3 regions of the Tardiphaga sp. 866_E4_N1_4 genome follow, and region 2 is predicted to be linked to each of the others. Evidence: riboswitches for the same ligand, from Rfam matches in the RefSeq annotation. Region 2 holds a riboswitch; each other region holds the start of a gene.
What was found. Region 2 has a riboswitch for cobalamin ahead of AB8B20_RS21730 (TonB-dependent siderophore receptor). Riboswitches for the same ligand answer to the same signal wherever they lie in the genome.
Positions count from the first base shown of each region.

Region 1: linked by a shared signal. The riboswitch ahead of AB8B20_RS10830 (TonB-dependent receptor plug domain-containing protein) and the one ahead of AB8B20_RS21730 (TonB-dependent siderophore receptor) in region 2 are both predicted to bind cobalamin.
Region 3: linked by a shared signal. The riboswitch ahead of metE (5-methyltetrahydropteroyltriglutamate--homocysteine S-methyltransferase) and the one ahead of AB8B20_RS21730 (TonB-dependent siderophore receptor) in region 2 are both predicted to bind cobalamin.

Region 1 covers NZ_CP197242.1:2,184,697-2,194,401, reverse strand. Annotated here, with positions in the region: gene AB8B20_RS10860 (cobyric acid synthase) at 1-181, shown strand, start outside; gene cbiB (adenosylcobinamide-phosphate synthase CbiB) at 178-1,146, opposite strand; gene AB8B20_RS10850 (ABC transporter substrate-binding protein) at 1,146-2,009, opposite strand; gene cobD (threonine-phosphate decarboxylase CobD) at 2,019-3,005, shown strand; gene AB8B20_RS10840 (ABC transporter ATP-binding protein) at 3,018-3,800, opposite strand; gene AB8B20_RS10835 (FecCD family ABC transporter permease) at 3,797-4,822, opposite strand; gene AB8B20_RS10830 (TonB-dependent receptor plug domain-containing protein) at 4,816-6,792, opposite strand; cobalamin riboswitch at 6,825-7,028, opposite strand; gene AB8B20_RS10825 (alpha/beta fold hydrolase) at 7,075-7,863, opposite strand; gene AB8B20_RS10820 (O-acetylhomoserine aminocarboxypropyltransferase) at 7,867-9,162, opposite strand; gene AB8B20_RS10815 (hypothetical protein) at 9,300-9,542, shown strand.
Region 2 covers NZ_CP197242.1:4,481,288-4,490,992, forward strand. Annotated here, with positions in the region: gene AB8B20_RS21715 (4a-hydroxytetrahydrobiopterin dehydratase) at 1-175, opposite strand, end outside; gene AB8B20_RS21720 (TAXI family TRAP transporter solute-binding subunit) at 376-1,794, shown strand; gene AB8B20_RS21725 (PepSY domain-containing protein) at 1,855-3,303, opposite strand; gene AB8B20_RS21730 (TonB-dependent siderophore receptor) at 3,306-5,573, opposite strand; cobalamin riboswitch at 5,680-5,871, opposite strand; gene AB8B20_RS21735 (alkaline phosphatase D family protein) at 6,015-7,568, shown strand; gene typA (translational GTPase TypA) at 7,801-9,624, shown strand.
Region 3 covers NZ_CP197242.1:468,331-478,035, reverse strand. Annotated here, with positions in the region: gene AB8B20_RS02490 (ATP-binding protein) at 1-58, shown strand, start outside; gene metE (5-methyltetrahydropteroyltriglutamate--homocysteine S-methyltransferase) at 106-2,481, opposite strand; cobalamin riboswitch at 2,586-2,797, opposite strand; gene AB8B20_RS02480 (peptidoglycan DD-metalloendopeptidase family protein) at 2,966-4,378, opposite strand; gene AB8B20_RS02475 (protein-L-isoaspartate(D-aspartate) O-methyltransferase) at 4,486-5,136, opposite strand; gene AB8B20_RS02470 (response regulator) at 5,428-5,805, shown strand; gene surE (5'/3'-nucleotidase SurE) at 5,833-6,600, opposite strand; gene AB8B20_RS02460 (hypothetical protein) at 6,856-7,359, shown strand; gene serS (serine--tRNA ligase) at 7,381-8,886, opposite strand; gene AB8B20_RS02450 (hypothetical protein) at 8,966-9,277, opposite strand; gene tatC (twin-arginine translocase subunit TatC) at 9,355-9,705, opposite strand, start outside.

The sequences.
Region 1 (9,705 bases), 2.3 Mb from region 2:
CACTTATGTCCATGGCTTGTTCACCGGCGATGCGTTCCGCAAGGCATGGCTGGCCAATCTCGGCATTGCGTCGTCGCTGGCCTATGACGCGCAGATCGAAGCCGCGCTCGATGCGCTGGCCGATCATTGCGAAAAGCATCTCGATATCGATCGGCTGATCGAGATTGCCCGCAGCCGTTAGAGCGGCAGCGCCAGCGCCGCATAGATCATCACCTGCAAAAGGCAGGCTGCGACGAATACGCGAAGTGCTCGCCTGATGTCGTCAGGTTTTGCGGTTCGACCTTCGGCATTGAGATAGAGATCGTTGACGGCGCCCTCGGCATAGACGCGCGGTCCAGCGATCGCGATTCCGAGCGCGCCAGCCATGGCGCTTTCCGGCCAGCCGGCATTGGGCGAACGATGCTTGGAAGCGTCGCGCATCATGATCTTCAATGACGCGATGATTGATCCGCGTGCGACCGGCGCAGAGAGCGCGACCAATATTCCCGAAAGGCGCGCCGGGATCAGATTGACGAGATCGTCGAGCCGCGCCGCCGCCCAGCCGAAATCCTGATACCGCACGCTGCGATGACCGATCATGGAGTCGGCCGTGTTTATGGCCTTGTAGGTGATCAGGCCGGGCAATCCGAGCAATGCCAGCCAGAACACCGGCGCGACGATGCCGTCGGAGAAATTTTCGGCGGTGGATTCGATCGCCGCGCGCGCGACGCCGCCTTCATCAAGCCGCTCCGGATCGCGGCCGACGATCATTGCGACGACCTGGCGTGCTGCGGGCAATCCGCCCTCGGTGAAAGCGCGGTGCACGCGGGCCACATGCTGATACAGGCTGCGTTGGGCGATCAGCGTCGAGGCAATCAGGGCTTCGACGCCGAAACCGATCCAGTTGTCGTTGAGAAGATCGGTGAGCAGTCCGCCGACAAGTATTGCGACACTGACCAGCGCGATGATAGTGACGACGCCTGCCAGCTTGCGCTGCCGACGCGACCAGTCTTCAAGATTGAGCCAGCGTTCCAGCCAGCCGATGCCGTTGCCGATCCAGACCACGGGATGCGGTAGTCGTCGCCACAGCCAGTCGGGATCGCCGATCACGGCATCGAGCAGCAGCGCCGCGACCACCAGGAGGAGCGCGTCGCCATCCACCAGCATCAGGGGGCCACGCGGTTGATTTCGGTGGTCAATCGGTCGAGTGCTTCGACCATGGTCGGGCCACCGCAGGCGGTGAGGCGCTCGGGCAGAACCAGTCGCTTCGACGCCGGATAGAATGTCTCCAGTGCGGGATGCAGCAGGAAGGCGCGGCCTTCGTCTTCGGCGAAATCAGTATTGTCGGTGACCAGCAGCAGATCGGGCCGCAGCGTGACGATGGCCTCCAAGGAGGCGAAGCCGCCAGCCTTGAGGCCGAGCTCGCCGCCGGCATTGCGCAGCCCGACCGCTGATAGCAACGATGTGGTCAGATTTTCGCCGCCGGACACCCAGCCGCGCCGCGACACCGCCAGCACGCGCAACGGCTTGCGCTGTACGGCGGCATGGGCCTGCGCGATAGCAGTATCGAGCTTCACGATCTCGGCCTCGGCACGCTCTGGATGCTTCGCCAGCGCGCCCATTTGGCGAAGCTGCTTCTTGACGTCGTCGAGCGAGCGGGCCGGATCGAATTCGGCGACCTTCAGTCCCTTCTCTTTCAGGAGTTCGCGGGTCGCGCGCTTGGTGAAGCGGCCTGCGACGACGACATCCGGCTTCAGCGCCAGCACGTCCTCGGCCTCGCCGGACAGCAGGCGGAACGCCTTAGCCTTGTCCTTATCCCATGAGCGGAACGGATCGCGCGCATAGGGGCTGAGGCCCAAAATCTGCTCGGGATCGGCGAGGGTGACGAGCAGTTGATCGGTGCAGAGATTGATCGAAGCGATACGCGGCAGATCCGCTGCACTGGCCTGCAGCGGCGCGTATGCGAGCAGTGCGAGTGCCGTAGCCGCGAGCGGCCAAAGCCTCTCGCGCTTCGCCCGATATGATGGCATGACACAGGCATGAAACATGGTGGCGATCTCACGCAGGCGATGGCGGAATTCGGCGGCGCGCCGGACCAATGGCTCGATCTCTCGACCGGGATCAATCCATGGCCGTGGCCCATTCCTGCCAACCTGCCGAGTCATCTTTGGGAACGCTTGCCGACGCGCGCCGACGAACAGTCGCTGTTGTCCGCCGCGCGCAGCGCCTACCACGTACCCGATAACGTCGATGTCGTTGCTGCTGCCGGTACGCAGGCTCTGATCCAGTGGCTGCCGCATCTCGCCGTGCCCGGAGCCGTTGCCATCGTCGGGCCGACCTATAACGAGCATGTCGCGGCTTGGCGTGCCGGCGGACATGAGGTTGGCGTGATCGGCAGCCTTAGTGTGTTGCCTGATCATGCCAAGCATGTGGTGATCGTCAATCCCAACAATCCCGACGGGCGTGTCGCCACGCGCGATGAACTCGCCGATGTTGCGGCGATCCTGCAGCGACGCGGCGGCTGGCTGGTGATTGACGAGGCCTTCGCCGATGTCGATCCCGCGATCAGCGTGGCTGGCCTGTGTGCGACACTGCCGGTAGCGATCCTGCGCTCGTTCGGAAAATTCTACGGTCTCGCGGGCGTACGTCTCGGCTTCGCGCTCGCGGCGCCGCTGATCGCGCAGCGTATCGCGGCGGCGGTTGGTCCATGGGCGTGTTCCGGCCCGGCGCAGGTCATCGGCGCGGCCGCTTTGCGCGACGAGCGCTGGGCCACGCAGACTCGCGTCGCGCTGGTCGCGCAGGGCATCAAGCTGGACAATGTGTTGACCGATGCCGGTTTCGAGATCGTCGGCGGCACGCCGCTGTATCGGCTGGCGCGACGTGCCGATGCCTCGAAATGGCATATCGCATTGGCCCGGCAGCAGATCTGGTGTCGACACTTCGACTGGAGCCATGAGCTGCTGCGGTTCGGCCTGCCACCCGATGCGGCTGCTCTGAGCCGGCTTGCTTCTGCGCTGGCGAAATAACCGCCACATCGCTCAGACTCCCGCCCAGGGGAGGATAATCGTTTCGTTCCGGTGTTCGGCGCGATAGGCGCTGATGCGGAACACATTGGCGACGATGTCGTCAGACAGCGCCTGTTGCGGTGCGCCTTGGGCCGCGAGGCGCCCGTCGGACATCACCAGCACCGTATCGGCAAAGCGTGCTGCGAGGCCGAGATCGTGGGTCACCACGATCACCAGCACGCCGCTGTCGGCGACATCGCGGAGGTTCTTCATGACGTCGATCTGGTAACGCGGATCGAGCGATGCGGTCGGCTCATCCGCCAGCACGATCGGCGCCTCGACAGCGAGGACGCGGGCGAGCGCGACGCGGCTGCGTTCGCCGCCGGAGAGTTCGGTCACACGCCGATCGGCAAAGGCGACGACGTCGGTGGCCTGCATGGCGCGTTCGACCGCAGCCTTGTCCGACGATGTCAGCCGCGCCGGATCGGTCGCGCCATGCGGATAGCGGCCAAGGGCGACGACGTCCTTCACGTCGAGCGGCCAATGCACGACATGGCCTTGCGGCAGATAGCCGAAGCGCTTGGCGCGCTCGCGGAGCGACAAGGACGCCAGTGTGTCGCCGGCGACATGGATCGCGCCGGTGGACGATTGCAAGCCTGCCAGCGCGCGCAGCAGCGTCGTCTTGCCGGCGCCGTTCGGGCCAACCAGGGCGACGAGGTGCTGTCGGTGCAGCGAAAGCGAGACTTCGTGCAGCACCTCGCGCCCGGAGAGCGTGACGCTCAGATTGCTCGCGGTCAGTAGCGCCTGATCGGTCATGCGACGCCTCCGCCCAGAGCGCGCCGCTCGCGCATGATGAGATAGAGGAAGAATGGCACGCCGATGATCGAGGTCAACACGCCGACCTTGATGTCGGTGGTCGATGGGATCAGGCGCACGGCGATATCCGCGGCCAGCAACAGCGCCGAGCCGGTCAGGGCGCTCGGGATCAACAGGCGTGCGGGATCATGGCCGATGATCGGGCGCATCAGATGCGGCGCGATGAGGCCGATGAAGCCGATCGTGCCGGTGACGGCGACAGCGCCGCCAACGCCGAGCGCGACGCCGAGGATCACCAGCAGGCGCAGGCGGCTCACATGGACACCGAGGCTCTGTGCGGTTTCTTCGCCGAGGCTCAATGCACGAAAGGCCGAGCGCTGGCTCATCAAAATGATTGCACCGGCGATGATGAATGGCAATGCCAGCGTGACGTGACGGAAGCTGCGGTCTTCCAGCGAGCCGAGCAGCCAGAACGCGATCTCAAGTGCGGCGAAAGGATTTGGCGAGAGGTTCATCACCAGCGCCGTCGCAGCACCTGCGAGACTTGAGATCGCAAGCCCGGCGAGGATCAGCAGCAACAGGCCCGCATTGCGACCGGCGATACCGAGCAGCACGAACACCGACAGGAACGCCATCGTGATGCCGGCAACAGGCAGCGCCCATGAGCGCACATCGGCCCAGCCGAGCGAAATCATCAGCACCGCGCCGAAGGCCGCCGATTGCGGTGCGCCGAACAGTGATGGCGAGGCAAGGGGATTGCGCAGCAGGCCCTGCAGCGCGGCGCCGGACAGACCGAGGATCGCGCCGATGGCCAGCGCAAGGATCGCGCGCGGCAGGCGGATTTCGCGCACGATGATCTGATGCACATCGCTGCTGCCGCCGAACAATGCATCGAGCACCGTCAGCGGCGAGAGTTTGACAGGTCCGGTGCCGAGCGAGCCCAGCGCCAGCAGCGTCACAAGACCGACGAGCGCGATGGTCGCGATCGTCCGGCGGCGTACTGCTGGCGCTGCGGTCACCATGTGGCGTTGAAGCCTGCGTAAGCCGCAGGCCCCGTGGTGCCGAAGTTCAGCACTTCCTGATAATGCTCATTCAGGATGTTCTCGCCTCGGGCGAAGACCTTCCAGTTCGCATCGATCTTGTACTCGGTATAGAGATCGACGCGGGTATAGGCATCGACCTGACCGACCTGATTGGCACTGCTGAAGCGCTTCGACACCGTGGTTACGCGTGGCTCGATCATCCACTTGTCGGTGGGCGTGATGGTGAGCGCGAAGCGGGCGAAGTTCTTGGGCCGCCGTGCCAGCACGGTGTCGGTGCCGAGATCCTGGGCGTGCAGATAGGTGTAGGCCACGTTGAATTTCACCCAGCCCGGAATGACATCGACATTACCACCCACTTCGAGGCCGCTGGTCTCGGCGCGGGCGACGTTGTTATAGCAGCCCGTGGTCTGTCCAGCGGCGCATGCACTAGGTGTAAACGATACAAAATTGATCAGATTTCTATAGTCGCTTGCGAAGCCCGTGACCGAAAGTACCACGCGACCGTTGAACAGGCTCTGATCGATACCGGCATCATAGCCAAAGTTCGTTTCGGGCGAGAGCGACGGGGTGCCGTTGGCCTGTGAATAGAGCTGGAACAGCGTTGGTGCCTTGGCGCCCGTTCCAGCGCTGGCGTGGAATTTCGTCCCGATCTCAGCGATACTGTAGGCGGCAGTCGCGCGCCACGTTTCGAAGCGGGCGACATCGACGACGTCATCTACGCGGCCGCCGAGGGTAACGTTAAGGCGTTCGCCGATCGGTACCGACCACAACGCGAACAACGAATTTGTGTCCTGCCGCTTCGACAACGTAGGGGTCATTGCAGTCGGCGTTTGAAGAATCCCCGTGGTGAAAGTTTGTGCCGTTTCACTCTGGGTCTTGGCACCATAGATCAACGAGCCGAAAGCGCCGAGTTTCAGCGTCGCCTGGTATTCCGCGCCGAGACTATTGCCCCAATAATCCAAGGTCCTCGCGGTCGCGCCCGTTGGCGGCCGCATGCCGAGTGGATAGCTGAGTTCGTTGAACGTGCGCTCGGTATGGGTATTCGAGACAGTTATGTTGTGCGTCAACACGCCACCGAACGAATCGATCCCAACGCGCCCGTAGACGGTTTGCAGCAGGCGGTCAGTGGACGATCCTGTGTCTGGATAGGTACCGCTGGCCGCATCATAGGCCGCACGCGTGAACGAGTGGACGATGCCGGACTCCAGCCGGATGCCTTCGCCGGCATCGTAGCCGATGCGCGCAGAGCCGCCGACGCGATCGAAGCTGTCGTTTTCGAGATTCGGAAAACGTGCTTCGAGGGCAGGGATGCGATAGCCGTAACGCGAGAAGCCGTTGCTGTGCTGACCGCCGCCGGTGAAGGCATAGGACCACGGACCGTTGGAGCCGGTCAGCGATCCCTGCGTCATGACCGTGCCATAGCTGCCGGCTTCGGTGCGGACGTTGAATTGTGCCGGGCCGGAACCCTTCTTGGTGATGATGTTGACCACGCCGCTCATGGCGTCCGATCCATAGAGCGCGCTCTGCGGCCCCTTCAGAACCTCGATGCGCTCGATGGCCGAAGGCGTGAACATCGCGAATTCGAAATCGCCGGACGCCGCCGTGGGATCGTTGACGCGGATGCCGTCGATCATCACCAGCGTCTGGCCGGTGTTGCCGCCGCGCAAGCGCACATTCGCGGTGCCGCCAGGGCCGCCGTTTTCACTGATGTCGAGACCTGGCACAGTGCGCAGCGCATCGACCAGCGAGCCGGGATTGCTGGTCGCAATGGTCTCGCCTGACACCACGCTGATCGAACTGCCAGTGCGATTGAGTTGTTCGGGTGCTCTGTCCGCCGTCACCACGATTTCGGAGAGTTGCTCGGCACTGGACTGCGCATGGGCAGCACTGTGAGAGCAGGACAGAACAACAACGGCCGCAGTGCCTGCGGCCAAATTCCGGATAGTCATATAACCCCTTCCGTCGACCCACCGTCGAACGAGTGTGAAACTCGTTACCGGCCGGTCTCCTGGCTCGCGGTGGTCTCCCGGTCCGCCTTCCCGAATCTGCGATGCAAATTCAGTGGCTTTGTGGACCTGGAATGGCCGCTTACAGTTGCGGGGGCAGCCGCGGCATAGGGGATATTTCCCCGCACCGCATTCCCGTTTCACCTCCTTGCGGAGGCACCGATAACGACAGACAGGAAGCACAGCGCGCCGCGCGGTGCAACAGCCATCGCCGCGTTGTGGACTCTATTGCTCGTGCTGTAGCGCGGCGAGCACGTCGTCGGGGCGCTCGACCATCATCATGTGGCCTGTACCCGGCAGAATCACCGTGCGGGCATTTTTCAATGCGGCCGCCAGGGCCTTGCCGGCTTTGGCGGGAGTCATCATGTCCCGCTCGCCGAGGATGAGCGTGACAGGGATATCAAGCTGGGCCGCAGCAGTCAGCGCATTCTGGTATGTATTGCAGGCGTTGAGATCGGCGAACAGCACGCCCGGCTTTGTGGCTTCCAGCACGCGCTGCGCGCCGCTATGCATCCACAACCCCGGCGCGAGGCTGCCGCCGAGTTCGGCGCGAAAGCCGAGCCCCCAGATCGACACCATGTCGATGGCGGAATGCTGATTGGCTTCGGCGTCCTTGAGCAGATCCGGGCCGACGGTCATCGTCCCCGCCGTGCCCATCAGATCGAGGCGCGTGACTTTACCGGGATGCCGCGCTGCAGCCTCCAGCGCGATCAGCGAGCCCATGGAATGGCCGATCAGTCGCGCAGTCTTTGCGCCTGCAGCCTCGATCAATGCTGCTGTCCAGTCTGCGAGATCGGCGATGGTCGTGAGCGCTTCACCCTTTGAGCGACCATGGCCGGGCAGATCCGGCGCCAGCACGGCGAAGCCATGATGCGCGAACCAGCGCGTATGCAGCGCCCATGTCGAGTGATCGAAGCCGGCGCCGTGGATCATCACGACCACCGGCAGGGAAGGATCGAATGCGCGGCCGCCATTCGCGATATAGGTCTCGTGACCGTTGACGGTGAGTTGCATCGCTCAGCCCTTCTGCGAGATGCGCAGCGCCTGCGCGAGGTCATCGATGATGTCATCGGCGGCTTCGATGCCGACGGAGAGGCGGATCAGCTCCTCGCCGATGCCGGCGGCCTTGAGCTGCTCGGCGTCCATCTGTTGATGCGTGGTGCTTCCGGGATGAATGACCAGTGTCTTGGCGTCACCGACATTGGCAAGATGGCTGGTCAGCTTCAGTGCCTCGATGAATTTGCGACCGGCATTGCGGCCGCCCTTGATGCCGAAGGAGACGATGGAGCCGGCGCCGCGCGGCAGCAGGCGTTTCGCGAGTTCGTAATCCGGATGGTTCTCCAGCGACGGATGCAGCACCCAGTCGACCGCCTTGTTGGCCGTGAGCGCCGCCAGCACCGCATGCGTATTGGCCATATGGCGCTCCATGCGAATGCCCAGCGTCTCGACGCCCTGCAGCAGCTGGAATGCATTGGTCGGCGAAAGACACGCGCCGAAATCGCGCAGGCCTTCGGTGCGGGCGCGCATGATGAAGGCGGCAGTGCCGAACTGCTCGTCGAAGACGATGCCGTGATAGCCGGCATAGGGTTCGGTCAGTTGCGGGAACTTGCCGGAGGCGTGCCAGTCGAAGCGGCCGCCGTCGATAATGACGCCGCCGATAGCGATGCCGTGGCCGCCGATCCATTTGGTGGCCGAGTTCATCACGATGTCCGCGCCGAGCTCGATCGGCCGCGACAGGAACGGCGTCGCGAAGGTATTGTCGATCAGCAGCGGGATCTGTGCGGTATGGGCGATGTCGGCGACGGCGGGAATGTCGAGCACTTCGAGGCCGGGATTGCCGATGGTCTCGCCGATGATCAGTCTGGTGTTCGGCTTGATCGCCGCCTTGAAGGCGTCGAGACCGCGCGGCTTGACGAATGTCGTGGTGATGCCGAAGCGCGGCAGCGTGTGGGCCAGCAAGTTGATGGTGCCGCCATAGAGCGAGGACGACGCCACGATGTGATCGCCGGCATTGAGCAATGTGGCGATGGCGAGATGCAGTGCCGCCATGCCTGACGCGGTGCACACGGCGCCGACGCCGTTTTCGAGTGCAGCGAGGCGCTCTTCCAGCACCGCCGTCGTCGGATTTGAAATGCGCGTATAGATGTGGCCGGCACGTTCGAGATTGAACAGCGCAGCAGCGTGATCCGAATCCTGAAACACATAGGATGTGGTCTGGTAGATCGGCACGGCGCGCGCGCCGGTGATCGCGTCCGGATGCTGGCCGGCATGCAGACTCAGCGTTTCAAAAGCAGGCGGTTTGGGTGCTGGCATGGTCGTTTTATCCCTGGACGCAATTTGCGACATCTATGGCACGAATCGGATGCGAGTGTGAGTCGGCGATATTTCAACTGATGGAACGAAACGCGGGGTGACGACTTGTACGAGGTCGATCACGCGGGAGAGTTATCATGAAGAAATTGCTGCTGTGCACTGCGGTTGCCGGTCTCGCGTTTTCATCGGTTGCGGCCGAGGCGAAAGGCTGTATCAAAGGCGCGATCATTGGCGGAATCGCCGGCCACTATGCAGGACATGGCAAGGTCGGCGTCGTTGCGGGGTGCGTGATCGGACGCCACGAGGCCAACAAGGCCGATGCGGAACGGGCGCAGAAGGCGCAGCACCCACAGCCGCCGAACGAGAATGGTCGCATCTAGATCGGCGTTGTTCTCAACGCTGGACGATGTTGCTAAAATTTGATGGACTAGACCGGTTCAGTAGAGCCTCACCCTCATCAGGTTGGGGTTCTTTTCGTCTCTGTACGATACCGGACGAGATTGGGCGTAGACGTGGTGCTGCATCGGGATGTGTTTTGGCTCG
Region 2 (9,705 bases):
CGGCGACCAGAGCGACCCGCGCCATGAAACCGAAGGCCTCGTTGAAATCCTTGAACGTAAAGGTCCGGGCGATGGCATCGCGCCCGGAAACCTCGCTCCAGCCCGAGAGCTCCTTGAGCGCCGCCTTGCGGGCCTCGGCCGAGAGTCGTTCCACCATGCCAACCTCCTGCTTCACTTGAACTTTACTCTAACGCCCGGTGACACAGTTGGGATCCATGCCACAATAAGGCAGCAAATGCCGCGCATGCAGGAAAGTAACCAATCGCGCCGGTAACCATGCTGCCGGTGGAACGGCGCGTCGACCCGAAACTTTGCTACATTGTCGCTCGAACCCATTTGGCGCAGATGAATTTGAAGCGATTGTTTTCCAGATCCATGGCAGACGGTCCCGATGTTATCGGGCCGATAGGGCCGCCGTCACCGCGGTCGATCCGGCGCAAGATGACGCTGATTACGCTGGCCGGGACTCTGGCGATCGTCGCAGCCGTGGCAGGCGCTTACTACTTCGCCATGAAGCCGGTGCCGCTGCGGATCGCCGTCGGTCCGCCGAACAGCGATGACGTGAAGGTTGTGCAGGCGCTGGTGCAGTCGTTCTCGCGCGATCACTATACGGTTCGTTTGCGGCCGATCCTCACCGAAGGCGCCACCGCCAGCGCCAAGGCGCTCGCGGATGGCAAGGCCGATCTCGCGATCATCCGCGGCGATCTGGAAGTGCCAAAGAATGCGCGCGCGGTCGCCACGCTGCGCAAGAACGTCGCCGTGATCTGGGTGCCGCCGGCCGCCAAGGGCAAGAAGTCCGGGCCGAAGATCACCAAATTCTCGCAGCTCGCCGGCCGCCGCGTTGGCGTGATCGGCAAGACGCAGGCCAACGTCAACCTGCTGAACATCATTCTGCGGCAATACGGCGTCGATCCTGCCAAGGTCACCATCGTGCAGTTCTCGACCACCGAGGTGGCCGACGCGGTGAAGGACCAGAAGGTCGATGCGTTCATTGCGGCCGGTCCGGTGAACAGCAAGATCACCAATGATGCGATCCAGGCCTCGAGCCGCGATGGCACGCCGACTTTCCTCGCGATCGATTCGGCTGAAGCCATCGCGCAGAATTTCCCGATGTATGAATCATCGGAAATTCCTGCAGGCGCATTCGGCGGCGCGCCGGCGCGGCCGGACGATGACGTCAAGACCATCAGCTTCTCGCATCACATCGTGGCTCGGCAGAGCCTGTCCGATGTGACCATTGCTGCCTTCACGCGGCAGCTGTTTGCGATCCGTCAGCAGATCATCAACGATTTCCCGCTGGCGGCGAAGATCGAGACGCCCGATACCGACAAGGATGCGGTGATCCCCGTGCATCCCGGCGCGGCCGCCTATGTGGATGGCGAAGAAAAAACCTTCCTTGATCGCTACAGCGATTACATCTGGTGGAGCCTGATGGGGCTCTCGGCGATGGGCTCGATCGGCGCCTGGTTCGCGAGCTATCTCAAGAAGGATGAGCGCAACGTGAATGTGTCGGAGCGCGATCGTCTGCTCGACATGATTGCCGCCGCGCGCAAGAGCGAGTCCCTCGAAGAGCTCGATACGATGCAGGCGGAAGCCGACGATATTCTGCGTCATACGCTGAATTGCTACGAGCATGGTGCCATTGAGGAAGGCACGCTGACAGCCTTCAACATCGCGCTCGAGCAATTCCACAACGCCGTCGCCGACCGCAAGGCGCTGATCGGCATGATCCCGCCCGAGCCGATGAACCCGCCGGAGCAATTGCGTCAGCCGCCGCGGCCGCTGGCGGTCTAGAGTCTTTCGTTTTGACGCGTTTTCTTCACGCGAACCGGGACCACTTCGCTTGAAAACGCTTTAGCGCTTGAGATAGCGCCAGCCGATCACGACGCCGCTCGCCGAGAGGATGGTGCCGAGAATCGACAGCAGCCACACCACGATGTCCCAGGCCGGGCGATACATCAACAACAGCTGAAAATCGAAACTGTGCAGCGCATTGAACAGCCAGCGATAGGTACGCCGGCTTGAGTCGACGCGGCCGAGAATGTCGCCGGTGACCGGGCTGATGTGAAACCAGGTTTGCGCGTCGTCATCGAATTTGGCGCGTAACACCGGCAATTCGCGGTCATTGTGGTGCGCGTACCAATAAGCGTCGTATTTTCCGAGGGTTATCTGGCGTTCGAGGCGCGAATCCGGAAGCAGTTTTGTTGCGGCGCTCCAGAGGCGGTCTTGCGGCAGTCTTGCGATTTCGCCGCTTGTCGGATTGATCGCCATCTTCGTGCCGTCGCGCTTCGCGACGATCATCAGCGGCATGCCGTCGATCCATACGAAGCGCGCTTCGACCGCGGCCTTGTCCGCCGGTGCGCGAATGGCCGCAGCGATATCAGGTGCGTCGTGGCCGGCATAGCGTTGCAATACCTCGCGTGGCGTATTGCGGTCGGCAAAAACGCGGCCGGGATCAAGCGACAGCCAGCCCGAGAACATCCAGGTCAGCACGAAGAGGCCGGCGATCAGTCCGGTGACGTGATGCCACGCCATCCAGCCGCGATAGGGCGTGATATTACCGCTCGCATAACGCCGCTTGAGGCGCACGCGCAGAATGCCGATCCAGATTCCGGTAACGCCGACGATCAAACAGATGCCGGAGATCCACAACACCACGAGCCGCCACAGCGGACCGTCCTTGCGCAGCACGGTCGGATAGATCCAGTGCGGGATCGAACCGAGCCAGTTCCAGACGCGTTCGGTGCGGTTGGTATCGAGTGCGATCTCGCCGGAGCGCGAGGAGACGTAGAGTTTGGTGCCGGCATCGTCGCCGAGTGTGATCAGATACAATGGCCGTAGCGGGTCGTAGCGCGCGGTGACGCTCCATTGATCGCGATCGACGATCTCGTCGAGCTGAGGCGACTTGCTGGCGGGATGATGCCCGGCAACGGCAAGTGCCTGCTGTTCGTTGACCTCGGTGATGGTACGGCCATCGACGGCGGAGATCGCCTGTCGTTTGCCGTCCCAGCCGGTCAACCGATACACCGGCTCGTCGGCAACCATGTTCAATCGCAATTCGCGCGGATGGCGCGTGGCACCGGCAGCCTTCATCGCCTCGTCGGGAGAGAGCGCCACTTTCTCCCAGACGATATCGGGCAATGCCGCCAGCCGCTCCTTGTCGGAGAGGCCCGGAAACGCGACATACATCATCACCACGCCGGAGATGAACCACATCGCGAAGAAGAGACAGGTGACGATGCCGACCCAGCGGTGGCCGATATACAGCCACCGCCGGAGTGTGCGTGTCAGCTTGCGTGACAAGTTCAGAATTTCACGTTGACAGCGAGTTGGGCGGTGCGTGGCATGCCGAGCATCCACTGATTGTCGCTGTAGCTCGACGTCGCGTAGATCTTGTCGAACAGGTTGTAAACGCGCAGCGACACCGTGGTGTTGACGTCCGGCTTCCATTGCAGGCCGGCATTCACAACTGTGTAGCTCGGCATTTCCAGCGTATTCGCGTTGTCTGCATAGGTCTTGCCGACAATCTGCACGCCGGCATTGGCCGACCAGTTTGGCGCAAAGCCCCATGTTGCCCAGATATTGGAGACGTTCTGCGGGACATTGATCGGGACGTTGCCGGCAAAATTCACGCCGCTGGCCTGCAGGAAGTCGTCATACTTTGCGCGCAGGAGCGCGGTGTTGGCATCGATGCGCCAGCCGTATTCGAGCACGAGACCGATCGAGGCCTCGACACCGCGCGACGACTGCTGGCCGACCTGCTGAACCGCTCCGCCGCTACCCGGAACCGCTGCGAGCAGATTGTTCTTCACGATCTCATAGGCAGCGAGCGTCCACTCGCCGCGGCCGCCCCAGAACGACTGCTTGACGCCGATCTCGGCCTGTTTGCCGGTCGCGAGGTCAAACTTCGCATTGGCGTTACTCGCCGAGATCAAGCCGCCGATGGTATCGACCGCCGTCGAATACTGGCCATAGAAAGCAAGATTCTGAATCGGCGTATAGACGACGCCGGCGCGCCACGAGGTCGCCGAATAGTCCCGGGTGTAGCTGTTGGCGGGGGTGCGATAGTCGGTTCGTTCGACGGTCGGTTGATCCTGGCGGACGCCGGCGATTAGCGACAGCTGCTCAGTCACAGCCAATCGATTCTCTGCGAAGAACGCGTATTGATTGGCGACGCTCTTGAAGCCCGGAACAGTTGGGTCGGGGCTACTGAACAGGCCGGGATCGAAATTATACGGATTGACCGATGAGGACCCGCTAAACGGCGAATTGTTGGTATGCTTGAAGTCGATGCGGTTAACGTCGAAGCCCGCCACGAAGGTGTTGACCATGCCGAACAGATGGCCCTCGAAGGTGGCGTCCATGCGGTCGCCGATCTGCTGCTGCTGGTGGAAGATCTCGAGATAATCGCCGCGATCGATCAGGCCGGTGCCGGAATTGAAGCCGTAGATCTCGACCTCCTTCCAGTGGCGCTTCGCATACATGTAATAGAGCGTGTTGCGCAGGGTGATGCCGTCGGCCACCTGCCACTCGGTCTTCACCTGGCTCCAACTGTCCTGATAGCGGATGTTGCTGTCGCTGACATTGTAGTTCTTGAAGCGGATCGCCTCATTGAGCTGGCCGTTAATCAGCGGCGTGCCGAAATATTTTGATGGATGGCGGTCGCCATAGTCGGTGGAGAGCGTCCAGGTGATGTCCTCGGTCTGCTTGATCTGCACGGCGGCGTGCAGTGCGATGTTCGAGGTGTTGTCGCGATCGACCCAACCATCGGACGCGTTGCCGGTGACGGCGATACGATAGGCGACGTCCTTGCTGACCGGGCCGCCGCTATCGAGGGCGATACGGCGCGTCATGTTGCTGTCTAGCGAGATTTCAGCCTGGTTGCGCGGCACCCAGAGCGGCAGTTTTGAAATCACGTTGATAGCGCCGCCGATGGCGCCTTCGCCATACATGACGGAGGCGGGGCCGCGCAGCACCTCGATCTTTTCGGCAGTCCAGGTGTCGAAGGGGAAGTTCACCGTGCCGGAGCCGACATAGAGGCGCGTGCCGTCATAGAGCGAGGTGACTGAGCCGCTGCCGGCGAAGCCGCGGGTGCTGAAAGCAATGCCACCATTGCCGGGTTCGCCAATGGCCGTAAAGCCGGTGGCATTCTGCGTGACGGCATCGACGACGTTCTGCTGGCCGCGCTCGGCCATGGTTTCTGCCGAGATGACCTCGACGCTGGCCGGCGTCTGCAGGCGCGTCAGGCCGAGGCGGCTGCCGGTGGATGTGGTGCCGGTGAGGTTGAGCGTCGGTGCTGCGAAGACGGGGCCTGTCGGAGCAGCGACCGGCGTACCCGTATTGGCGGCGACATTGCGCTGCTGCCGCGAGCGCGCAGCGCGCGATGCATTGCCGTTCGTGGTGCGGCGTGCGCGTTGAGGTGTCGCTGACGGCTGAACGACAACAGGATCGAGCGTCTGGCTCGACTGTGTGGTTTGCGACCAGCTTTCGCTTGGACACAACAAGCAGGAGAGAGCAACAGAATAAAGTAAGGGAGCATGTCGCTTCAATGCGACGGAAGAAACGGAGGTCATGAACAGGACTCGCGGTTACGTGGCACGTCACCGCAAACCAAGTCGCCCCGCCGCTTTCAAACAGGCAGTGTGACTTCCACCAGGACACCCCGCCCAATGTGCTCGCGTGTGACCACGACTGGCGGCAGGTCTCCTGGCTCGCGGGTCACTGCCTGTCGCCGCCTTCCCAGGTGAACACCCAGTGGCTCTTGGCGCAGGCTCGCCGCTTACAGTTGCGGGGGCAGCCGCGGAATCGGGGGATCCCCCTCACCGCATTCCCTTTTGATCCCCGAAGGGAACCGTCGCCTTCACGTTAAGGTGAAATTTCCAAATGTGTCAATTAAGTCGCTAGTCATTCGCAACTTGCATCGGCGGGTGTTGATATTGCGCATCACCTGTCATCGCAGCGTCAAGCGATCTGCCTAGAGCCACTGGTGCCAGAGCCAGGATCAGGAGTTCGCCATGGCGCTACATATTTCCCGCCGTCGTTTTCTCACGCACTCAGCCGCAGCAGGCGCAAGCTTCCTGGCGATGCCTTACCTCAGCCGTGCGGCGGATCGTCCGGTCGTGTCGCATGGCGTGCAGTCCGGCGATATCGGGACGAGCAGCGGCATGATCTGGTCGCGCGCCGATCGCCCGGCGCAGATGATGGTGGAAGTCGCCACCACCGAATCCTTCAGCAATGCGCGGTTGTTGCCCGTCGTCACGGCGCTGCCCGAGAGCGATTTCACGGCGAAGCTGCTGCTCGATAATCTGCCCGCGGGGCAGGACATCTTCTACCGCGTCAAATTCCGCGATCTCTCGCATACCGACATCGTTGGCGAGCCGGTCATCGGCCGCTTCCGCACCGCGCCGGCGGATCGCCGCGATGTGTCCTTTGTCTGGGGCGGCGATGTCGCAGGGCAGGGCTGGGGCATCAACGCCGATGACGGCGGAATGGTCACCTTCGCCACCATGCGCAAGCACAATCCGGATTTCCTGATCCATTCCGGCGATACCATCTACGCCGACGGCCCGATCCTGCCTGAAACGAAACTGCCGGACGGCACGATCTGGAAAAACACCATCACGGTGCCGGAAAAGGCGAAGGTCGCCGAGACGCTCGATGAATTCCGCGCTGCGCACAAATACAATCTGCTGGACGACAATGTTCGCGCCTTCAATGCGCAGGTGCCGATCTTCGGCCAGTGGGACGATCACGAGGTCACCAACAACTGGTCGCTCTCGAAACAGTTACCGGCATCCTACAAGGAGCGCGACATCACGCTGCTGGCTGCGCGCGGCGCCCGTGCCTATCACGAGATGTATCCGATCTCGGTCAGTCCGGCCGAACCTGGCCGCGTCTATCGCACGCTCAATTACGGCCCGCATCTCGACGTCTTCATGCTGGACGAGCGCAGCTATCGCGGGCCCAACGGCCCGAATCTGCAGGAGAGCTATGGTCCGGATGCGTATTTCATCGGCCCGGAGCAGATGGCCTGGCTGAAGCGCGCCCTGATGGCGTCGAAGGCGACCTGGAAGGTCATCGCCTCCGACATGCCGATCGGCCTCGTCGTCTATGACAACGCTGCCGACAAAACCGGGTCTGAGGCCATTGCGCAGGGCGACGGGCCAGTGCGGGGCCGCGAGCTGGAAATTGCCGATGCCCTGCGCTTCATCAAATCGGCCGGTATCCGCAACACGGTCTGGCTAACCGCCGACGTGCATTACACGGCGGCGCATTACTACAATCCGGAAAAGGCGCAGTTTCAGGATTTCGAGCCGTTCTGGGAGTTCGTTTCGGGCCCGTTTCACGCCGGAACTTTCGGGCCGGCGGCGCTCGACAATACCTTCGGTCCCGAGGTCCATTTCGTGAAGGCGCCGGGGCCCGATAAGCAGAATTTGCCCCCGTCGGCCGGCATGCAGTTCTTCGGTCACGTCAAAATCGACGGCCAAAGCGGCCAAATGACCGTTACCTTGCGGGATCGGGCCGATATGGCCCTTTGGGCCACGGTTCTGGACCCGAAATTGGGCTAACCATTTGGCAGATTCGCATTGTTTTTCGGCGATTTCCCCCTATATTGCGCCGCAACGCGTCCGAGTACCCGGCCCCTTCTGGCCGGGTTTGCTTTTGGAGGGATTGCCCCAGCGCGTTTTCAGACGAGGCAGTTATCGAACGCGCTCGAGCGCAAGGCATAAGCCTTTTGTTGTCGAGCATGTCTTGTTGAACCCGCTCAAGGGCACCCAGACCGTAACCAGAAGAAGACCTATGAACCTTCGCAACATTGCTATCATCGCCCACGTTGACCACGGCAAAACCACTCTCGTGGACAAGCTGCTGCAGCAGTCGGGCACGTATCGCGACAATCAGCGCGTCCAGGAACGCGCGATGGATTCGAACGACATCGAAAAAGAGCGCGGCATCACCATTCTCGCCAAGTGCACCTCGGTGCTGTGGGATGAAGTCCAGATCAACATCGTCGACACCCCGGGCCACGCTGACTTCGGCGGCGAAGTCGAACGCATCCTGTCGATGGTCGATGGCGTGATTGTGCTCGTCGACGCCGCTGAAGGCCCGATGCCGCAGACCAAGTTCGTGGTCGGCAAGGCGCTGAAGCTCGGCCTCAAGCCGATCGTCGCGATCAACAAGGTCGACCGTCAGGACGCCCGCATCACCGAAGTCGTCAACGAAGTGTTCGACCTGTTCGCAGCGCTCGACGCCACCGACGACCAGCTCGATTTCCCGATTCTGTACGGATCGGGCCGCAACGGCTGGATGGCCGACAGCCCGGACGCGTCGCATGATGTCGGCATGAAGCCGCTGTTCGATCTCGTCATCAAGCATGTCGCGCCGCCGGTGGTTGAAGAAGGTGCGTTCCGCATGCTCGGAACCATCCTGGAAGCCAACCCCTATCTCGGTCGCATCATCACCGGTCGCATCTCGGCCGGTTCGGTAAAGCCGAACCAGGCCGTCAAGGTGCTGTCGCGTGACGGTAAGGTCGTCGAAACCGGCCGTATCACCAAGATCCTGGCCTTCCGCGGCCTCGAGCGCCAGCCGGTGGAACTCGCCGAAGCCGGCGACATCGTTGCCATCGCCGGCCTGCCCAAGGGCACGGTCGCCGATACCTTCTGCGATCCGTCGGTTGAAATTCCAATCCAGGCGCAGCCGATCGATCCGCCGACCGTGTCGATGTCTTTCATCGTCAACAACTCGCCGCTCGCCGGCACCGAAGGCGACAAGGTCACCAGCCGCCTGATCCGAGACCGCCTGCTGCGTGAAGCCGAAGGCAATGTCGCGCTCAAGGTCGTCGAATCCGCCGACCGTGACGCGATGGAAGTGTCGGGCCGCGGCGAATTGCAGCTCGCGATCCTGATCGAGAACATGCGCCGCGAAGGCTTCGAACTGTCGGTGTCGCGTCCGCGCGTGGTTCTTACCAAGGACGAAAACGGCAACACGCTGGAGCCGGTCGAGGAAGTCGTCATCGACGTCGATGAGGAATTCTCCGGCGTGGTCGTTCAGAAGATGAGCGAACGCAAGGCCGAGATGATCGAGATGCGTCCGTCGGGCGGCAACCGTCTGCGTCTGGTGTTCTACGCGCCGACCCGCGGCCTGATCGGCTATCAGGGCGAACTCATGACCGATACCAAGGGTACCGCGATCATGAACCGCCTGTTCCACGACTACCTGCCCTACAAGGGCGAGATCGCCGGCCGCCGTAATGGCGTGCTGATCTCCAACGACCAGGGCGAAGCGGTGGCCTACGCCATGTTCAAGCTGGAAGATCGCGGCCCGATGATGATCGAGCCGGGCTGGAAGGTCTACAAGGGCATGATCATCGGCGAGCACACCCGCGAGAACGATCTCGAACTCAACGTTCTCAAGGGCAAGCAGCTCTCCAACATCCGCACCACGTCGAAGGACGAAGCGGTGCGTTTGACGCCGCCGATCCGCATGACCCTGGAAAAGGCGCTGGCCTATATCGAGAGCGACGAGCTGGTCGAGATCACCCCGAAGTCGATCCGCCTGCGCAAGAAGCATCTCGATGCCAACGATCGCAAGCGCGCCGAAAAGACCAAGGAAGTGATCGCGTAAGCGAGAGCATTCTTTGACTGGTTATAAAATGCCCGGCGAAAGCCGGGCATTTTTTTGTATGGTGCGATGCCTTCACTCCGT
Region 3 (9,705 bases), 4.0 Mb from region 2:
CTGGCAATTCGTACAGGAACTCGCAGGACGCCTGGGCGTGAAGCTGGCCACAAAGTAAAGGCAAGTGCCGCCCCGTCATGACAACGGGGCGGCATTCGACTCGCCCTAGGCGAGGCTTCGCAACTCACGTGCCGCCGCGACCATATTCACGAGCGCAGGCCGCACCTCCTCCCATTTGCGGGTCTTCAGCCCGCAATCGGGATTGATCCAGAGCTGGGAGTCCGCCAGCCGCTGCCGTGCAAGCTTCAGCAGGTCGACCATGTCGCGCGTTTCGGGCACCCGCGGCGAGTGGATGTCGTAAACGCCCGGACCTATCTCGTTCGGGTACTTGTAGGTCCTGAATGCATCGAGCAGTTCCATCTTCGACCGTGACGTTTCGATGGAGATCACGTCGGCGTCCATGGCACCGATCGCGTCGATGATGTCGTTGAACTCCGAGTAACACATATGCGTATGGATCTGCGTGTCGTCACGCACACCCGACGAACAGATACGGAAGCTCTCCACGGCCCAATCGAGATAGGACTTCCATTCCGATTTGCGCAGCGGAAGCCCTTCGCGGAGTGCCGCTTCGTCGATCTGGATCATACCGGCGCCCGCCTTTTCCAGATCGAGCACCTCATCGCGTATCGCGAGCGCGATCTGGCGACACGCGACTTCGCGGGGAATGTCGTCACGCACGAATGACCAGTTCAGAATCGTGACGGGCCCTGTCAGCATCGCCTTCATCGGCCGCTCGGTGAGCGACTGCGAGTACTGCCACCATTCGACGGTCATGGGATGTGGCCGGGACACATCTCCAAACAAGACAGGAGGCCGTACATAACGGGAGCCATAGGACTGGACCCAGCCATGCTTGGTGAAGGCGAAGCCGGAAAGTTGCTCGCCAAAATACTGCACCATGTCGTTGCGCTCGAACTCGCCATGCACCAGCACGTCGAGACCGATATTCTCCTGCCAGCGCACCGCCCTCGCCGTCTGGTTCTGCAGGAACGTCTTGTAGGCGGCATCGCTGAGTGTGCCCCTGACATGGGCCCCGCGTGCGTTTCTCACTTCCGCGGTCTGCGGAAACGAGCCGATGGTCGTTGTCGGGAATGCCGGCAGCTTGAAGCGTCGATGCTGATCGGCCGCACGTGTGGCAAAGTCACTGCCGCGACGATGCATGGTCGCATCAACAGAGGCAACGCGCTTGGCGACAGCAAGGTCGTGGATCTTCGACGATGCCAGTCGCGCAGCCGCCGCGGTATCCGACGCCGCGAGCGTTGCAGCGACATCCGCGCGACTGCCAGCCAGTGCCGCTCCAAGCGCGGCCAGCTCTTCCATCTTCTGGATCGAAAATGCCAGCCAGCTTTTGACGTCCGGATCGAGCGCGGTCTCAAGGCTGAGATCGATCGGCACATGTAGCAACGAACAGGATGGCGCCAGCTCCACACGATGTCGTCCCAGCAAATCGACCATGGGCTCCAAGCCATCGAGCAGGCTGGACAGGTCGGACCGCCAGATATTGCGGCCGTCGATCACGCCGAGTGAGAGGATCAGGTCCTTCCGTGCCTTCGCAGCGACTTCGTCGAACTGCTCCGGTCCACGGACCAGATCGAGATGAAGCCCCGCGACGGGAAGCGACAGGGCCAGATCGAGGTTGTCGCCAAGTTCGCCAAAGTACGTGTTCAGCATGATCCTGAGCTGCGGGACCGCTTCCGCAAAAGCAGCGTAAGTCCGCTGCAGCGCCTGCCTTGCGGGCGCGTCGAGATCGAGCACCAGACACGGCTCATCCAGTTGCACCCACTCAGCGCCGCTGTCGGCTAATTCCCCGAGCACCTCGACATAGACGGGCAGCAATCGATCGAGCAGCGTCACCGGGTCGAATGACGCATCCATACTCTTGGCCAGTTTGAGATAGGTCACAGGCCCAACCAGCACAGGCCGCGTCTGATAGCCGAGCGACTTCGCCTCCTCATATTCCCTGATCGGCTTGCGCGATGCGAGACTGAAGGTCTGATCCTGCGCCAGTTCAGGCACCATGAAATGGTAGTTGGTATCAAACCATTTGGTCATCTCCTGTGCTGGTACGCCTTGCGACGTATCATGCGTATGAGAGCCGTGCGTGCACGCCTCGTCATGCTCATCGCCTTGTGATCCACGTGCCATGGCAAAATAGGTCGCGAAGGAGACGTCTCCGCCGTTCCAGCCATAGACTTTGGGAATGGCGCCGACCATGACGCTGGTATCGAGCACCTGATCGTAGAATGAGAAGTCGTTCGACGGCAGGACCGTGATCCCGAGCGACTTCTGACGCGCCCAGTTTGCGGCACGCAGCCCGACGCCGACATCGATCAGCGCGTTCTCGTCGATTGCACCGGACCAATAGCTTTCCAGCGCCATCTTGAGTTCACGCCGCGGACCGATCCGTGGCGTGCCCAATGTAGCAACAGGAAGAGAGGTGGTTGATTTTGAAGAAGTAGACTTTGACACAGTAGACATGGCTTAACCCCAATGATTGGGGGCAAAAGGCCAAAGTGACACGTCTGGATTCCACGACGGCAGTCGCGGAATCGCAACCGCACCACCGGGACACCCCGCCCGAGGACGTTTATGTTGTCGAGGCAGGTCTCCTGGCTCGCGGGTCAATGCTGCTGTCCGGCCTTCCCAAAACCTTTGCGGGTCTCAGTGACTTTAATGGACAGCGGCTCACCGCTTACAGTTGCGGGGGCAGCTCCGGCCTTGGCTTAACGCCTCACCGGCTTCCCTCTTAGCTTCGGGCAAACCTTCCCGAAGAACCACGACATGTCCACATATGGGCAACATCGCGCGGCAGTCAACCGAGCTTGCTCGCGCAAGCTGCCCACTCGCAGCAGCGCGTTGAAGACTCCGGAGCTGGAGTGGGCCGTAGCCCCGAGATCAAACGCATCAAGCCCGGCACGAGGCCGGGCTTGCTTAAATGCGAACTACACTTCGTGGATTGCGCTTACGCCCCGTTGAGGAACTGCAGCGGATCGACCGGCGACGAGCCCTTGCGGATCTCGAAGTGAAGCTGCGGCGAAGTAACCTCACCGGACTGGCCGGACTTGCCGATCACCTGACCGCGCTTGATGGTCTCGCCACGCTTCACCATCAGCTCACTCGCATGGGCATATGCGGTGACGTAGCCGTTGGAGTGACGAACGAGGACCAGATTGCCGTAACCCTTCAGCTCGTTGCCGGAATAGGCAACGACGCCATCTTCGGCAGCCTTGATCGGCGTGCCTTCCGGCACGGCGACGTTGATGCCGTCGTTGGACTTGCCATTGGTCTTGGCGCCATAGCCTGTGACCACGCGGCCGCGCACCGGCCAACGGAACGTCGGCAAAGCGCCGGTTGCGTCAGCGGCTTTAGTCGGCGATTCCGGCGCGGTTTCTTCAGGCGTCGTCGTGGCACTTGCCAGACGGGCCTTCTGCGCGGGCTCGGCAGAAGCAACACGGGCCACGGCAGCGGACGTGACCGCGCCAACCGGAGCGGCCGTCACGGCTGCGACGGGCGCAGCAAGCGGCGCGGCCGCGGGAGCCGCAGAAGCCGCAGAAGCCGTACGCGCGCCCGGTATCGTAATCTTGGAGCCGAGCTTCAACTGGGCAGTCGGCGCCAGACCATTGGCGCGTGCGAGTTCGGCCACCGGCACGTTGTTCCGGCGCGAGATGCTCATTAGCGTATCGCCGCGATTGACAAAATGCGTGGTCGACGCGCCGACAGCAGGTTTGTTCGGAGCAGCGGCAACGGCCGGAGTTGCCGCAGCGCCCTGGCGCGGAATGATCAGCGACTGGCCGGGCGACAGCGCGCGGGGACCCTTGTAGCCATTGGCCTGCAGGATCGCAGCCGACGAGACGTTGTAGCGTTTCGCCAGACCATCGAGCGTATCGCTGGTGCCGACGATGATCGAGGTGCCGCCATCACGGGCAAGGCCGTTGGTCGCTGCAACCGAGCGCGGTGCCGTGGAGCCGGTGGTTTCGATCGGCGCACGTGCGGGCGGCGGCGTATACATACCGTTGCCGCCCCCGCTGACGGGAGCAGCCGACGCAACCGGACGAGCTGTCGGATAGGACTGCGGCGCCGAGATCGGCGGCGGCAAAGCCTGGGATTGATACTGCGGCTGCGGATTATAGGCCGGGCGCTGATATTGTGGCAGTTCCTGACGCTCGACCGGCGCGCGCGGTGCGCGCTGCGGTACCGAGCCGGTGGTTTCACCTTGCCAGCCAAAGCCACGGGACTGACCTGAGTCAAAATTTGGATTCTGAGATAGCCGTGTCTGCATGTCGGCGCTGCAGCCGGCAAAACCGATAGACATCAGCGCCAGCACCGCGACCTGCGGAGCGCGGCGCGAGTAAAGCAACTCGACAACGCTGGACATTGGTTACTCACTCATACGCAACAAACAACTGAATTGAGTAAACACCGTCTCCGTTACCAAGCCTTTAACCTTGCGACCAACACGTGACAGCCGTTCACGAACTTTTTTCAGAGTTCGCGCGCGATGCCCGGAAGTGCAGGCACGAAACGTACATCCACGAGCTCCTTTCGCTCCAATCCATCCCCGGTTTTGCGGATCCGGACCAGGGTCTGGACGCCATTATGAGGACCAACCGGCGCAAGCAGAATACCCCCCTCCTCAAGCCGATCGGTCAGCGCCACCGGCACCTCCTCCACTGCGGCGGTCACGACGATCCGGTCAAACGATCCCAAATTGGCAGCCGGGTTGAGGCCGTCGCCGAGCATGACCTCGATATTGTGGAGGCCGAGTGCCTCCAACCGGGTCCGGGCGGCGTCGGCCAGCGTGCGATAGCGCTCGATGCTGAGCACGTCGCGGACGAGCTTTGACAGGATCGCGGCCTGGTAGCCCGATCCCGTGCCGACCTCGAGCACACGGTGACCAGCATTCAATTGCAGCTGTTCGGTCATATAGGCCACCACGAAGGGCTGGCTGATGGTCTGACCGCAGGCAATGGCCAAGGCCGTATCGCGCCACGCGTGGGCGCGATCGTTCGGCTCGACGAAGCGATCACGCGGAATATCCTCCATTGCGCGCAGCACCAGCCGATCGCTGATCCCACGGCGCCGCAGACCAAGCTGAAACGTCATCTGTTCGGGCGGCTGTCCGACGGTAATCATGGAAATGCCTCACGCAGCACAGGTTAGAAACACTCTCGATCTAGCAAAGATAGATTGATGTATTTCTGCGATCGGAACCGGGATAGCCTTACGACAACTTTTATTGTTCCGCGCGCGGAACCAGCAACATACGAGCCTGTTATGGGCGGGGCGCTGAAATCCTGATCTTGCTCTATCTGGTACCGAACACGCGACTGCGTCTTTGGGTCACGAAAATGGCAATGCGTCGAGATTGCGTTCAACCCGGGAATTTGCGATTTTGTTCAGAGGATTGGGGCAAGGAAACCGGCCATGACTGCAACGAACCCGCCGGGCGGCTCCGTCTTCCTGGTCGAAGACGAGGTCATGATCCGCATGATGGTCGCCGATATGCTCGAGGAACTCGGCTACAGCGTGGCCGCGGAAGCCGGCGACATCAACGAGGCGATCAGGCTGGCTGGGTCTGCGAAGTTCGACATCGCGATCCTCGACGTCAACGTCAACGGCAAGGTGATTTCGCCGGTCGCCGAAGTGATCGCATCGCGCAACCGCCCGTTCATCTTCGCGACTGGCTACGGCGCGCAAGGCCTGCCGGAAGAGTTTCGTGACCGCCCGACGCTGCAGAAGCCTTTCCAAATGGAAACGCTGGCGCAGGTCCTGTCCACGACGCTCAAGGGCGTTGCGGTTTAGGCGAGCCCACTCGCCTATCTCGAAATCTCAGCCAAGCGCCTTGGTCAGCGCTTCGGAGAATACATCGTCCGTACGATCGAGCCGCAGCGGCGTAACGGATACATAGCGCGCAGCAAGGGCTGCGAGATCGGTGCCCTCCAGCGGGGCTTCCGCGGCGACGATGCGCTCGAAACCGATCCAGAAATACGGATTGTTGCGGCCATCGCGCCGCTCATCGACGCGCAAAAAGCCCTGATTGCGCTTGCCCTGCCGGGTGACGACGACACCTTTCACCTCGTCGGCCGCGCAGGCCGGGAAGTTGACGTTGATGACGGTGTTCTTCGGAACGCTCGCCTTGATGACCTTGCGCAGCACGTCCGGCCCATATTTCAACGCGGTCTCCCATTGCGGGTTGTGACGCGTTTCCATCGAGAATTCCTGGCTCAACGCCACCGACGGAATGCCGAGAATGGTGCCCTCGAGCGCACCGGCGATGGTACCGGAATAGACCACGTCCTCGGCGACGTTGCGGCCCTTGTTGACGCCGGACAATACGAGATCTGGCTGCTTGTCTTTCAGGATATGACGCGCGCCCATGATGACGCAGTCGGTCGGCGTGCCGCGCACGGCATAGTGCCGGGGGCCAACTTCACGCAACCGCAGCGGATCGTTAAGCGATAACGAATGCGACACACCGGACTGATCGAGCTCGGGCGCCACCACCCAGACATCATCCGACAATTCCTTGGCGATCTGCTCGATGATCTTCAGGCCGGGGGCGTGAATGCCGTCGTCATTGGTGCAGAGAATGCGCATTCGTGAGGTGCCTTTTCGATCGGGAGGGCCGCTGGCCGGCACCGGTTTTTGCCAGCATGTACCGGCTTTTGCCACCCCCATTTTGGGCGCTGCTTGTGCGCAGCCATGGCTGTCTTGAAGGCGATTTTTCCCGCGGGCCGGAACATTTCGGCGTCGCCGGGATTTTTAACTTAGGTAGGTGAGTGCCAGTTGCGTCTGAAGCATGCGCGCTCGACCCGGATGGCCTTGGTCGCAGCGCCCCACAGGGCGACGGAGATGGCGAAACAGCTCGAACGGGTGTTGATCATCGGATTGCCGGCGATCGCGGTTGTCGCCCTGACGGGGTGGCTGCTGCTTCCCAGATTGGCCGAGACCAAGCCCGATCTCACCCTCAATACGGCGGTAGTGGCAACTATGCCCGACGAGTTGAGTGAGGAGGACTTTGCCAAACCCACTCCTTCACAACTCGTCAGCGTCCCCGACGCCGCGGAGCTCACCCGTCTCAGCCTCTCCCGCCAATCGTTTCGCCGCGGCGGCCTCGGTTCCAGGGCGCTGATGACGTTCACCGTGCGCAACGCCAACGACTATCCGGTCAAGGACCTCGAAATCGCTTGCGCCTTCCGCAGCAGGGATGGGCGCTATGTGACGGAGCGTCGCCGCGTCATCGCGGAGACCGTCAGCACGAAAAGCCGCAAGGCGTTTCCGATGACGCATATGGGCTTTGTCAACATAAAAGCCGAGAAAGCCAAATGCGCGCTGGTCACAGCCAGCCGCGCCTGAGCGGCTGGCGCGCGACGACGCCTAGCTGGCCTGAACCACCTTGAGGCCGCCCATATAAGGCTGCAGCACATCCGGAACGGCGATCGAGCCGTCTTCCTGCTGATAGTTTTCCATCACGGCGATCAGCGCGCGACCGACGGCGGTGCCCGAACCATTCAGAGTGTGCACGAAGCGCGGTTTGCCATCCGGCCCGCGCGAGCGCGCATCCATGCGACGCGCCTGGAAATCGCCGCAGACCGAACAGGACGAAATCTCGCGGTAAGCACCGCCCTCGCCCTGGCCCGGCATCCAGACCTCGATGTCGTAGGTCTTCTGCGCGGCGAAGCCCATATCGCCGGTGCACAGCGTCATCACGCGGTAATGCAGACCAAGCCGGCGCAGCACTTCCTCGGCGCAAGACAGCATGCGCTCATGCTCGTTCTTGCTTTCCTCGGGCGTGGTGATCGAGACCAGTTCGACCTTGGTGAACTGGTGCTGGCGGATCATGCCTCGCGTATCGCGGCCGGCAGCGCCAGCCTCGGCACGGAAGCACGGTGTCAGCGCCGTCATGCGCAGCGGCAGTTCTTTTTCGTCAAGGATGGATTCACGGACGAGATTCGTCAGCGGGACTTCAGCGGTCGGGATCAGCCAGAGTTTCTTGGGGATGTTTTGAACCTCTGCTTCTACTCTTGCTATTTCAATATCAAAATCTGCGACTGTATCTTGCTGCTCGATAATCCGTTCGCTTAACAGTGGCTGGGCATCGCCAAACAATGTTCGATCACCAAATTTTTCATACAGTATTTTCAGTTTCTGCAAGTGCGCTCTGAACATGGTTCGATTGGCCCGCAGTACATCGAGATGCGCAAGCTTCGCATTTTCGGTCGAGAATTGATCGTCTTCGAATTTTGGCAACTGCGCAGTGCCAAACATCGCATCGTCGCGAACCAAGAGCGGTGGGTTCACTTCCGTGTAGCCATGCTCATTCGTATGCAGATCGAGCATGAACTGCCCGATGGCACGCTCCAGTCGTGCAAGGCCTTTCTTGAGCACGACGAAGCGTGCGCCCGAGAGGTTGGCCGCGGCCTCGAAATCCATGAAGCCCAAGGCTTCGCCGAGCTCATAATGCGGTTTCGGCGTGAACGCGTAGTTGCGCTTGGCACCGAAGTGATGGCGCTCGACATTGCCGTGTTCGTCAACACCCTCAGGCACTTCGTCGAGCGGCAGGTTCGGGATTTCAGCAAGCGCGACCTTGAGCTTATCCTCGGTGTCCTTCACCGCGGCTTCCATCGCCGGCATCGTCGTCTTGAGCTCGGTGACCTCGGCCATCAGCGCATTGGCGCGCGCCTCGTCCTTGGTCTTCTTGGCCTCGCCGATTTCCTTCGAGGCCGCGTTGCGACGAGCCTGCGCCTGCTCGGACGCAAGGATCGCGGTCCGGCGCGCTTCATCGATCCCCAACAGCGATGCCGACAGTGGCGCCAGCCCCCGCCGCTTCAGCGCAGCGTCGAAAGCTTCGGGATTGTCGCGGATCGATTTAATGTCGTGCATGACGGGATTCCTGAGCGAAAGCGGCTCTGAGTACCCCGAATAGCTGACATTTGGAACATGAAATGGCGCGATCGCCCCGTTAGTGCGCTCGCAGCAGAAACGCAAGTATTCCAATGCAGGCGACGGCGACACTCACTGCGGTAACGACGATGCCACCCAAGCGCACTGTAAGACGAAGCGTCTGAGCCTCCATGGCTGCCTGCAAATCGTTGCGCGTCGCCAACAATCGCGCGTCCAGATCGGACTTAACAGCGAAGAGATCGGATTTCGTGACAAGCTCGGTCATGATGAAATCCCGTGCCGCTTCGGCATGAGCCTCGGCCTGATTGTTCGCTACCCCGGCTTCGCGGAGCCGCTTGGAATAGCCGAGTGTATCAAATGCAAAGGCCACAATCACCTCCGTAGCAGCGCCCGCTGCACAACTTAAGGTAGATTGCCACAATTGCAATTACAAGAACACGTAGGCGCCTACTCCGCCGGCGTCACGTCCGTGCCGGTCCCCGCCGCAGCCTTGGCAGCAGCGGCCTTGGCGGCATTCTTCTCGACCATGCTGACCGCGATAATCGAACCTTCGTAGAGGATCAGCAGCGGGATTGCGAGGGAGGCCTGGCTGATCACATCGGGCGGCGTCAGCACGGCCGCGATAACGAAAGCGATGACGATGAAGTAGCGGCGCTTTTCGCGCAGCTGCTTCGACGTGAGGATGCCGATGCGGCCAAGCAGTGTCAGGATGACGGGGAGCTGGAAGGCGATGCCGAAGGCGAAGATCAACGACATCATCAGCGAGAGATATTCGCCGACCTTGGGCAGCAGCGCGAT